3 regions of the Kluyvera chengduensis genome follow, and region 1 is predicted to be linked to each of the others. Evidence: predicted binding sites of a transcription regulator. Region 1 holds the regulator's gene; each other region holds the start of a gene.
The links. Region 1 encodes CRP, which controls carbon source genes, mostly activating them, when cyclic AMP is high. Its sites were predicted from a motif close to ATGTGANNNNNNTCACAT; they were not measured.

Region 2: the regulator CRP is predicted to act here: its motif matches at 1,970-1,987, upstream of bhsA (multiple stress resistance protein BhsA).
Region 3: the regulator CRP is predicted to act here: its motif matches at 1,563-1,580, upstream of ACH1XZ_RS01020 (YfcZ/YiiS family protein).

The regions. Positions count from the first base shown of each region.
Region 1 is NZ_JBIQOI010000010.1:125,328-128,584, forward strand. It holds gene ACH1XZ_RS20120 (YccS/YhfK family putative transporter) at 1-1,368, opposite strand, end outside; gene crp (cAMP-activated global transcriptional regulator CRP) at 1,424-2,056, opposite strand; gene ACH1XZ_RS20130 (OsmC family protein) at 2,361-2,765, shown strand; gene ACH1XZ_RS20135 (phosphoribulokinase) at 2,862-3,257, opposite strand, start outside.
Region 2 is NZ_JBIQOI010000002.1:155,011-158,267, forward strand. It holds gene ACH1XZ_RS06360 (TonB-dependent siderophore receptor) at 1-462, shown strand, start outside; gene ldtC (L,D-transpeptidase LdtC) at 594-1,553, shown strand; gene bhsA (multiple stress resistance protein BhsA) at 1,642-1,899, opposite strand; gene ACH1XZ_RS06375 (TetR/AcrR family transcriptional regulator) at 2,146-2,784, shown strand; gene ACH1XZ_RS06380 (glycine zipper 2TM domain-containing protein) at 2,840-3,257, opposite strand, start outside.
Region 3 is NZ_JBIQOI010000001.1:215,438-218,694, reverse strand. It holds gene fadI (acetyl-CoA C-acyltransferase FadI) at 1-986, opposite strand, end outside; gene ACH1XZ_RS01020 (YfcZ/YiiS family protein) at 1,173-1,457, opposite strand; gene fadL (long-chain fatty acid transporter FadL) at 1,830-3,137, shown strand; gene mlaA (phospholipid-binding lipoprotein MlaA) at 3,201-3,257, opposite strand, start outside.

The sequences.
Region 1 (3,257 bases):
GTGACGACGGATAATCAGGTAGCTCCCCAACGTGACGATCAGCATGCCCGATAACGCTAGCCCTTCTGAGGTGTGGAAGTGCAGGACGACGGCGGCAATCACTAACCCCGCCAGCGTGCCCGCCGCACGATGGAAAATACGCACGCGGGTCGCGCCATAGCCGTTTTGCGTGACCAGCAGCACCGTCATCAGGATCCAGTAAGGCTTCGGCAGATGCAGCGCGGCACCCATCAGGCTGGCGATGCTGAGCATTACGCTGAGTCGAGCGGCATTACGCAGCGCCGGGGATTTCAGCGACAGATAGCTTTTAAGCGCTGCGAATAGCGGTAGACGTCGCTGTTTATCGGCCATCAGGTTGCGCGGGTAGAGCGGTCGCTGAGAGCGTAGCACGCGGGCGATGCGGCTGAAGTGCCATGCGCAAAACTGGCCGACCGGGTTGTCTGGATGCTGGTCGGCGATTTTCTCCAGCGCGCCTATTTGTTTATCCATATTGAAGCGGGTGGGGTAGCGGTGATAGAGAATATCGTCCGCCAGTACCCTCAGGCGCGCCGCAACGGTCTGGGCGTTCCAGCGGATCACCGCTTCGGCGTGGCTGCGTTCAACCAGCTTTTGTACCTCTTCGGGCTGGTGCAGGCTGACAGAGATATGTTCCTGTAAATCGAGCCCCACCTGGAAGGCGCGCAGCAGGCGCTTGTAATCGTTATGCTGGTTAGCCGCAAGCATGTGCAACTGCTGATAGCATTGGGAAATCAGATCCACCACTTTCTGCTGGCGAGTCAGCAACGGCGGCAGCGCGGTGCCCGGGTCGGTATGCTGCGTCAGCAGGCTATATTTCGCTTCACAGTATTCGGCGAGCTGGCGGTAAAGCAAGCTCAGTGATTCCCGCAGCGGCTGTTCGCGCCACATCCAGAACCACCACCAGTTAAATACTCCGTACCACAGCGTACCCAGCGCGTAGAGCAGCAAGGGCTCCCAGATGGGCATATTTCCCGCAAGGCTTAGGGTAAAGATAGACGCGATGAGCGAGGCGGGTAGTAGCCGCCCGTGCAGCGCGCTGATTTCCGCCGTAACGCCCAGCAGCAGCGCCAGCCCGGTGAGAATCAACGGCAAGGGGATGTCGCGCGCCAACAACAGCTGAACGGCAAGACTGCATCCGGCGAACAGACAGCCACCGATAATCAGGCGTTTAAAGAAGCGCTTATGCGGAGTGTCGAGACCGGCGATATTGCAGCAGGCGGGCACCAATGAAAACAGCAAACCCTGCTGGAGATGGCCGAGCAGAAGTCCGATAGCAACCGGCAGACATAACACCAGCGTTTGCCGCAGTGCATAGTTGACTTCCGGGTGGTAAATCAGCCTGCGCCACATAGGGGGAAAAACAAAAATGGCGTATTGCTTTTACAATACGCCATTTTGGGCCGGATTAGCGGGTACCGTAAACGACAATGGTTTTGCCGTGTGCGGAGATCAGGTTCTGATCTTCCAGCATTTTCAGAATACGGCCCACGGTTTCACGGGAGCAGCCAACGATCTGACCAATTTCCTGACGGGTGATTTTGATCTGCATACCGTCTGGGTGGGTCATGGCGTCAGGCTGTTTAGCCAGGTTCAGCAGGGTCTGAGCGATACGACCGGTTACGTCCAGGAAGGCCAGGTTACCCACTTTTTCAGAGGTGACCTGCAGACGACGCGCCATCTGAGAAGAGAGACGCATCAGAATGTCCGGGTTAACCTGGATCAGCTGACGGAATTTTTTATAAGAGATTTCAGCAACTTCACAAGCGGTTTTTGCTCGTACCCATGCGCTGCGTTCCTGGCCTTCTTCGAACAGGCCCAGCTCGCCGATAAAATCGCCCTGGTTGAGGTAAGAGAGGATCATCTCTTTGCCTTCTTCGTCCTTGATGAGTACAGCCACGGAGCCTTTTACGATGTAATACAGCGTCTCTGCTTTTTCACCCTGGTGAATCAGCGTGCTCTTCGATGGGTACTTATGAATATGGCAATGAGACAAGAACCATTCGAGAGTAGGGTCTGTTTGCGGTTTGCCAAGCACCATGCGCGGTTATCCTCTGTTATAAGCTCTTCCCAGCGGCAAAAACATTGCAGCCACTGGTTGCAATAGTATCCTTCCCGTTACCTGGGAAGTCGGCTGTCGAATAGGGTCGCAGCCTGTAATGTGATGTCCTCTGCATACATGCAGTACGTTTATGTATTACCGTAGCATCCCGACTGTTTTAGCATAGCTTTAGCCGTGTGTCTCCTGGTGTCTCGCTTCAGCATGACGGCGATCGCCTTCCATTGCGAGAATTGTTATGTGCGCGTAATCTGAGAAGAAAATTGCAACCTGGGAGTTAAATATTATGCAAGCACGTGTGAAATGGGTTGAAGGGTTAACCTTCCTCGGTGAGTCTGCTTCTGGCCACCAAATTTTGATGGACGGTAACTCTGGCGATAAAGCGCCGAGCCCGATGGAAGTCGTGCTGATGGCCGCCGGTGGTTGCAGTGCGATTGACGTTGTTTCTATCCTGCAAAAAGGTCGCAATGACGTGACCGACTGCGAAGTGAAGCTCACCTCTGAGCGCCGTGAAGAAGCGCCTCGTCTGTTTACGCACATTAACCTGCACTTTATCGTCACCGGTAAAGATCTGAAGGATGCGGCGGTATCGCGTGCGGTGGATCTGTCTGCTGAGAAATACTGCTCGGTGGCGCTGATGCTCGAAAAAGCGGTGAATATCACTCACTCTTACGAAGTGATCGAAGGCTGATTACATGCCAGACGTAGCCCGGCCGAACGCAGTGACGCCGGGGTCATTCCCGGAGTCGGTACTAGCGCACCTCGTCCGGGCTACCTGGTCTTGATGCTATTTCCTGCCTTCCATCAGCCGCTGCACCAGCGGCGTCATGATTAATTCCATTGCCAGCACCATTTTCCCACCGGGAACGACCAGCGTATTCATATGTGAGATGAATGACCCCTGCAACATGGCCAGTAGCCATGGGAAGTCGATGTGGTCGAGATTACGGAAGTGAATCACCACGAAACTCTCGTCCAGTGACGGAATGCTTTTGGCTGCAAACGGGTTAGAGGTATCGACCGTTGGCACGCGCTGGAAGTTGATGTGGGTGCGTGAGAACTGTGGGGTGATGAAGTTGATATAGTCTTCCATCGAACGCACCACGGAATCCATCACCGCTTCGCGAGAGTGGCCGCGCTCGCTGGTGTCGCGGATCATCTTCTGGATCCACTCCAGGTTAAC
Region 2 (3,257 bases), on a different contig from region 1:
GGGAAAGTGCGTTCTCGCGGGATTGAAGTGGATGTTGCAGGCTCGCTCACCGACAACCTGAATGTGATTGCCAGCTACGGCTACACCGATGCGAAGGTCATTGACGACCCAGACTACGCGGGCAAACCGCTGCCAAACGTTCCGCGCCATACCGGTTCACTGTTCCTGACCTATGACATCAATAACGTCTACGACAGCAACACGCTGACCCTCGGCGGCGGCGGGCATGCGCTGAGTCGTCGTTCAGGTACCAACGGCGCGGATTACTACCTGCCGGGTTACGCGGTGGCGGATATCTTTGCGGCCTATAAGATGAAGCTGCAATACCCGGTCACGCTGCAGCTTAACGTCAAAAACCTGTTCGATAAGACCTACTACACCTCGTCCATCGCCAGCAACAACCTGGGCAACCAGATTGGCGACCCGCGCGAAGTGCAGTTCACGGTGAAAATGTCCTTCTAACCGCCCGCGGCCCCGAAACGGGGCCGCGTTTACATACTCTTTCAATCCCTTAGCACTTCCCTACAGTTCCCTTCCGCATAATAGTCGCTTTAACTTTTAGGCAACACATTCAGACTTTGGGGATTATCGTCATGGGACAAACACTGCAACTTTCACGCTGGTTGGTGGGATTATTCCTCGCGGCCTGCGTGGCGCTGCCCGCCAGCGCCAATAGCTGGCCGCTGCCACCGCCGGGGAGTCGACTGGTGGGCGAAAACCGTTTCCACGTTGTCGAGAACAACGGCGGTTCGCTGGAATCGATCGCGAAAAAATACAACGTGGGTTTTCTGGCGCTCTTACAGGCCAACCCAGGCGTTGACCCCTACGTTCCACGCGCCGGAAGCGTATTAACCATTCCGCTGCAAACGCTGCTGCCGGACGTGCCGCGCGAAGGTATCGTGCTGAATCTGGCGGAGCTGCGCCTCTACTATTACCCGCCGGGCAAAAATACGGTCACCGTCTACCCTATCGGCATCGGCCAGCTAGGCGGCACGACGGTGACGCCAACCATGGTGACCACCGTATCCGATAAGCGCGCCAACCCGACCTGGACGCCTACCGCCAATATCCGCGCGCGCTACAAAGCGCAGGGCATTGATCTTCCTGCGGTAATGCCAGCCGGCCCGGATAACCCAATGGGCCATCACGCCATTCGTCTGGCCGCTTACGGTGGCGTATACCTGCTGCACGGCACCAACGCCGATTTTGGTATCGGTATGCGCGTGAGCTCTGGCTGTATTCGTCTGCGCGATAACGACATCAAAGCGCTGTTCGAGCAGGTCACGCCGGGGACAAAAGTGACCATCATTAATACGCCGATTAAAGCGTCGGTCGAGCCCAACGGCGTGCGTCTGGTCGAAGTGCACCAGCCGCTATCTGAGCATATTGATGACGATCCGCAAACCCTGCCAATCGTTCTGAACGCGGGTATGAAGGCGTTTAGCCAGGATGCCAACACGGATACTGCGGTGATGAATAAAGTGATGGATGTGCGTTCCGGGATGCCGGTCGATGTCACCCGTCATCACGATGTTGCTCAGCAAAATATGTAACCTGAGCCACAAAGTAAAAGGCCCTGAGCGGGATACGCTCAGGGCCTTTTTTATAGCAGTGACATAAGCATTATGAGGGTTTTAACGCTTATTTATAGATTACTGCGGTACCGTGCAGGTTGTTTGGACCGCTAACGGAAGTGATACGGAATGATTTCGCACCCATGTCATCCGCTTTCTGAGCCAGTTCTTGCTCCAGAGACGCCAGGTTAGGGCCTGCAGAAGCAGAGACGCTACCGACTTTATGCTGGTCTGCCGGAGTAGATTGCACTTCAACGGCGGCAAAGCTTGCAAATGACAGAGAGCTTAGTACGGCTGCGATGGCCAGAGCTTTTACGTTTTTCATAATTATTACCTTTGCAGATGATTTTTGTAGGTCAGACGTTAATAACTTAACGATCGATAGGTTAATCATAATGAGATCTGCGTCACACGTCAACGGATTTTTATAACGATCGTTTATTTAATAAAGATTCATATATTTTTCATATGAATATGTTCTTTTTATTTTTCGCTAAGGAAGCGCTAGCCCCTTGCATGGATTATTTTTATAATGAATGTTCACTAAACACCGACTAAGGTAGGCGGCACGATGACAACTGACACGCAAAGTTGCGCGAAAAAAGGCCGCGGTCGACCTAAAGTATTCGACCGGGAAGCGGCGCTTGATAAAGCGATGACGCTATTCTGGCAGTATGGCTATGAAGCAACATCCCTCTCCGACCTTGTCGAAGCTACGGGTGCAAAAGCGCCGACGCTGTACGCCGAGTTTGTGAATAAAGAGGGGCTGTTCCGCGCCGTTCTCGATCACTACATCACGCACTTTGCTTCCAAAAACGAAGCTTGCCTGTTCTGCGACGAGCAGCCGGTTGTAGAAGCGCTACGCAACTACTTCACCGCCGTAGCAACCTGCTTCACCAGCAAGGACACCCCCGCGGGCTGCTTTATGATCAACACCTCTGCGGCGCTGGCGGCCTCGTCAAAAGAGATTGCCAGGACGATTAAATCTCGTCACGCGGTACAGGAACAGACGCTGAATCAATTCCTTTCGCTGCGTCAATCGCGTGGGGAAATTCCGGCAGGGAAAAACGTTACCGAGGTGGCGCAGTTCCTAAGCTGTATTTTGCAGGGGATGTCGATTAGCGCCCGTGAAGGGGCAAGCTTTGAGACGCTGATGCAGATTATCGACACCACGCTGCGCCTCTGGCCGCAGATGATTGCCGAGCGGTAAAAAAAACGCCCCTCACTCGGAAGAATGAGGGGCGAACAGCATATTCACTGCTATTTTAGGCTTTATTCAGTACCAGCTGGCCGTTGTTATCCAACGGTATCTGGCTACCAGGCTGTTTATCCATACGGATTTTGCCCTGCTGGTCGCCGATTTTGTAGGTCACGTCATAACCGAGCGTTTTCTCAGACTTATCGTACACCGTCTTACAGCGCTGCTCGTTGGTGGTGTAGGTATCATTATTCTGCATTGCACCCTGCACCTGATTACCAGCATAGCCGCCGCCTAATGCACCGACCACGGTCGCGACACTTTTGCCGTGTCCGCCACCAAACTGATGTCCAATGACGCCACCCGCAACAGCACCCAGCACAGAGCCTGCGATACGGTTTTCATCCTGCACAGGACGACGATGAGTGACCGTCACGTTACGGCACTCCTGACGCGGATTTTTGACGGTTTCCTTGATTGGCGTA
Region 3 (3,257 bases), on a different contig from region 1:
CGATCCAGCGCCAGCGGCGTTGACCAGGCCGGGCCCAGCAGCATGTCCTGCCAGACGTCAATGGCAGTAAAAGCGTAGCTGCGCAGATAGCCCAACGGCACCAGCCCCAGCTCTTTAGCACGGGATTCCGTCATCAGGATAACCGCTGCCGCGCCGTCGGTTAACGGCGTACTGTTCGCCGCGGTTACCGTTCCGTGCTGACGGTCAAATGCGGGGCGCAGTTTGGCGTAGTCGGCAAGCGTAGAGTTTGCGCGAATATTATTGTCCTGCTCTAGCGGATTACGGTACGGCGGCGAGTAGGCCGTCATGACCTCATCGTTCAGTTTCCCTTCCGCCCAGGCCTGTGCCGCCAGTTGATGCGAACGGTTCGCCAGCGCATCCTGTTGCTCACGCGTGATGCCATAGGTTTTCGCCATCTGCTCCGCGGTGTCGCCCATCCGCAATCCGGTAGAATACTCCGCGACGGCCGGTGGTACCGGCATCAGGTCACGCAAACGTAGACGAGAGAAGAGTTTGAGTTTTTGACCGAGAGTGCGAGCTTTATTCGCATCCACCAGCGTGCGCGCCAGCTGTTTGCTAACGCCAATGGGCAGAACAGAAGAAGAATCGGCTCCGCCCGCAATGCCGGCGCGAATCGTCCCGGCCATCAGACTTTCGGCTACGTTCGCCACCGCCTGGAAGCTGGTTGCGCAGGCACGGCTGACGCTGTAGGCATCGGTATGCACGTTCATACCGGTACCCAACACGATTTCACGGGCGATATTTGGCGCAGCGGGCATCTGCACCACCTGGCCAAATACCAACTGGTCGATAACTTCAGGGGAGATTTCGCTTCGGGCCAGCATTTCGCCCACGACCATTTTACCGAGGTCGACGGCCGGCACGCCGTGAAACGCGGTCGCCTGTCGGGCAAACGGGGTACGTAATCCACTGACTATAGCAATGCGATCGCCCTGGCGGGTGATAAGCGGTAACGCCTGACTCATAACTCTCCCCTGTTAAAGAAATAAATCTAAGTGGTCTGACCTGATAACAGTTTTAACTAATTTATTACACTTAGCCAATCGGGGAGAGAAAAAATTGAGAGCTAAAACACACTGAGAACAAAAGAAAACGCCCCTGTTACGCGGGTAACAGGGGCGTTATTTAAAGCCGTTGTACGAAAGACGTGATTAGCGCAGGCCCAGCTGGAAAATCAGCGTTTCTGCTTCGCAAGCGAAGACAAAATCAATATCCAGCTGCACACCGCCTTCAACGTCTTTGAAGTTTGCAGTGATTTTGCACGGTTCAGATTCTACGTTACGCGCTCTTTCTGACAGCGCCGCCAGCGTCTCTTCAGCTTCAGCACGGTTTGCGAACACACGGCTGTAAGAGGCTGTGCAGTCGGAGTTGTCCATAATGGTACCCACGTCCATGCAGCAGCAAACTGGGGTTTCATCAGCACTACATTTGCTCATTGTAGATTTCCTCTGTTTTGTGCACTCAAGGTGCCAGATAAACGATGAGCCTATTTTACGTCCGCCTGCTTTACGCCTCCAGTCGATAATGTGATCTAACCCCTTAAGTGACCGAAATCACAATTAAAAATGATCTAAAACAAAATTGGTGTTTCATACCCTATGACCATCCCCGCATTTTTGCCAACCAGATCTCGTTTTAAACAACATCTTTGAAAAACTTAATAAACAATATTGCAACATACCATCTGGTCAGACCTATACTCTCGTCACTGGTCTGATTTCTCTGTTGTAGTCCAGCCCCTACACTTCGCGCTTCTGTTACTACATGTAACATTGTTTGTATAAAAATAACTCAATGAGGTTATGGTCATGAGCCAGAAAACCCGTTATACGAAGTCTGCTCTTGCTGTCGCAGTGGCACTTGTTTCAACTCAAGCCTGGTCAGCAGGCTTCCAGCTTAATGAATTTTCAGCCTCTGGTCTGGGCCGTGCCTATTCCGGCGAAGGTGCTATCGCAGATGATGCGGGTAATGCTAGCCGTAACCCAGCGCTGATTATGATGTTCGACCGCCCGGAGTTTTCTATCGGTGCGGTGTTTATCGATCCGGATGTAAATATTAAAGGTAAACAACCAGGCACTAGCGCAGATAACATCGCACCTACAGCCTGGGTACCTAACGTTCACTTCGTTATGCCAATTAACGATCAATTTGGTTGGGGAGCTTCTATAACCTCTAACTACGGTCTTGCAACTGAGTTTAACGATAACTACGCGGCAGGCGCATATGGTGGTAAAACCGACCTGCAAACAGCAAACCTGAACCTGAGCGGTGCTTATCGCCTGAACAGCAGTTGGAGCTTCGGTCTCGGCTTTGATGCGGTTTATGCAAAAGCGAAAATTGAGCGTTATGCCGGCGATTTGGCATCTACTGTTGGTTCACTGCCATTACCTTTCCCAACAGGCATGTCAAGTGCGGATTCCCAAATTGCACACCTTAAAGGCGATGAGTGGGGTTACGGCTGGAACGCCGGTATCCTTTATGAGCTGGATAAGAACAACCGTTGGGGTCTGACCTATCGTTCCGAGGTCAAAATTGACTTTGATGGCGATTATAAGAGCTCAATCACCAGTCAGATGAATAATTTTGCTGCATCGCAAAACATTTCTGGCCTGCCATTCGGCACTGACGGCAGAACTGTCCCAGGTTCTCTGACGCTGAACCTGCCTGAAATGTGGGAAGTCTCGGGTTATAACCGCGTCGATCCGCAGTGGGCTATCCATTACAGCATCGCCTATACCAGCTGGAGCCAGTTCCAGGAGCTGAAAGCTACCGGTTCTAACGGCCAGCAGCTCTTCTATAAAGAAGAAGGCTTTAAAGATGCTTACCGCATCGCGCTGGGCACCACCTACTACTACGATAAGAACTGGACCTTCCGTACCGGTATCGCATTTGACGATAGCCCGGTTCCAGCAGATAACCGTTCAATCTCTATCCCGGACCAGGACCGCTTCTGGATTAGCGCAGGTACAACCTACGCCTTTAACGATGACGCTTCCCTCGACTTTGGCGCATCCTATATGCACGGTCAGGACGTAACCATTAAAGAAGGCGACTACACCTTCAAATCCGAAGGTAAAGCCTGGCTGTTCGGTACTAACTTCAATTATCGCTTCTGATAGTTAGCCAACATAAAAAAAGGGTGAACATGCTGTTCACCCTTTTTTATTGCCACCGATTCGTTATTCAGAATCGATATCCTTCAGATCATCCTGAATCGCTTGAGCGTTAGGGTTCTC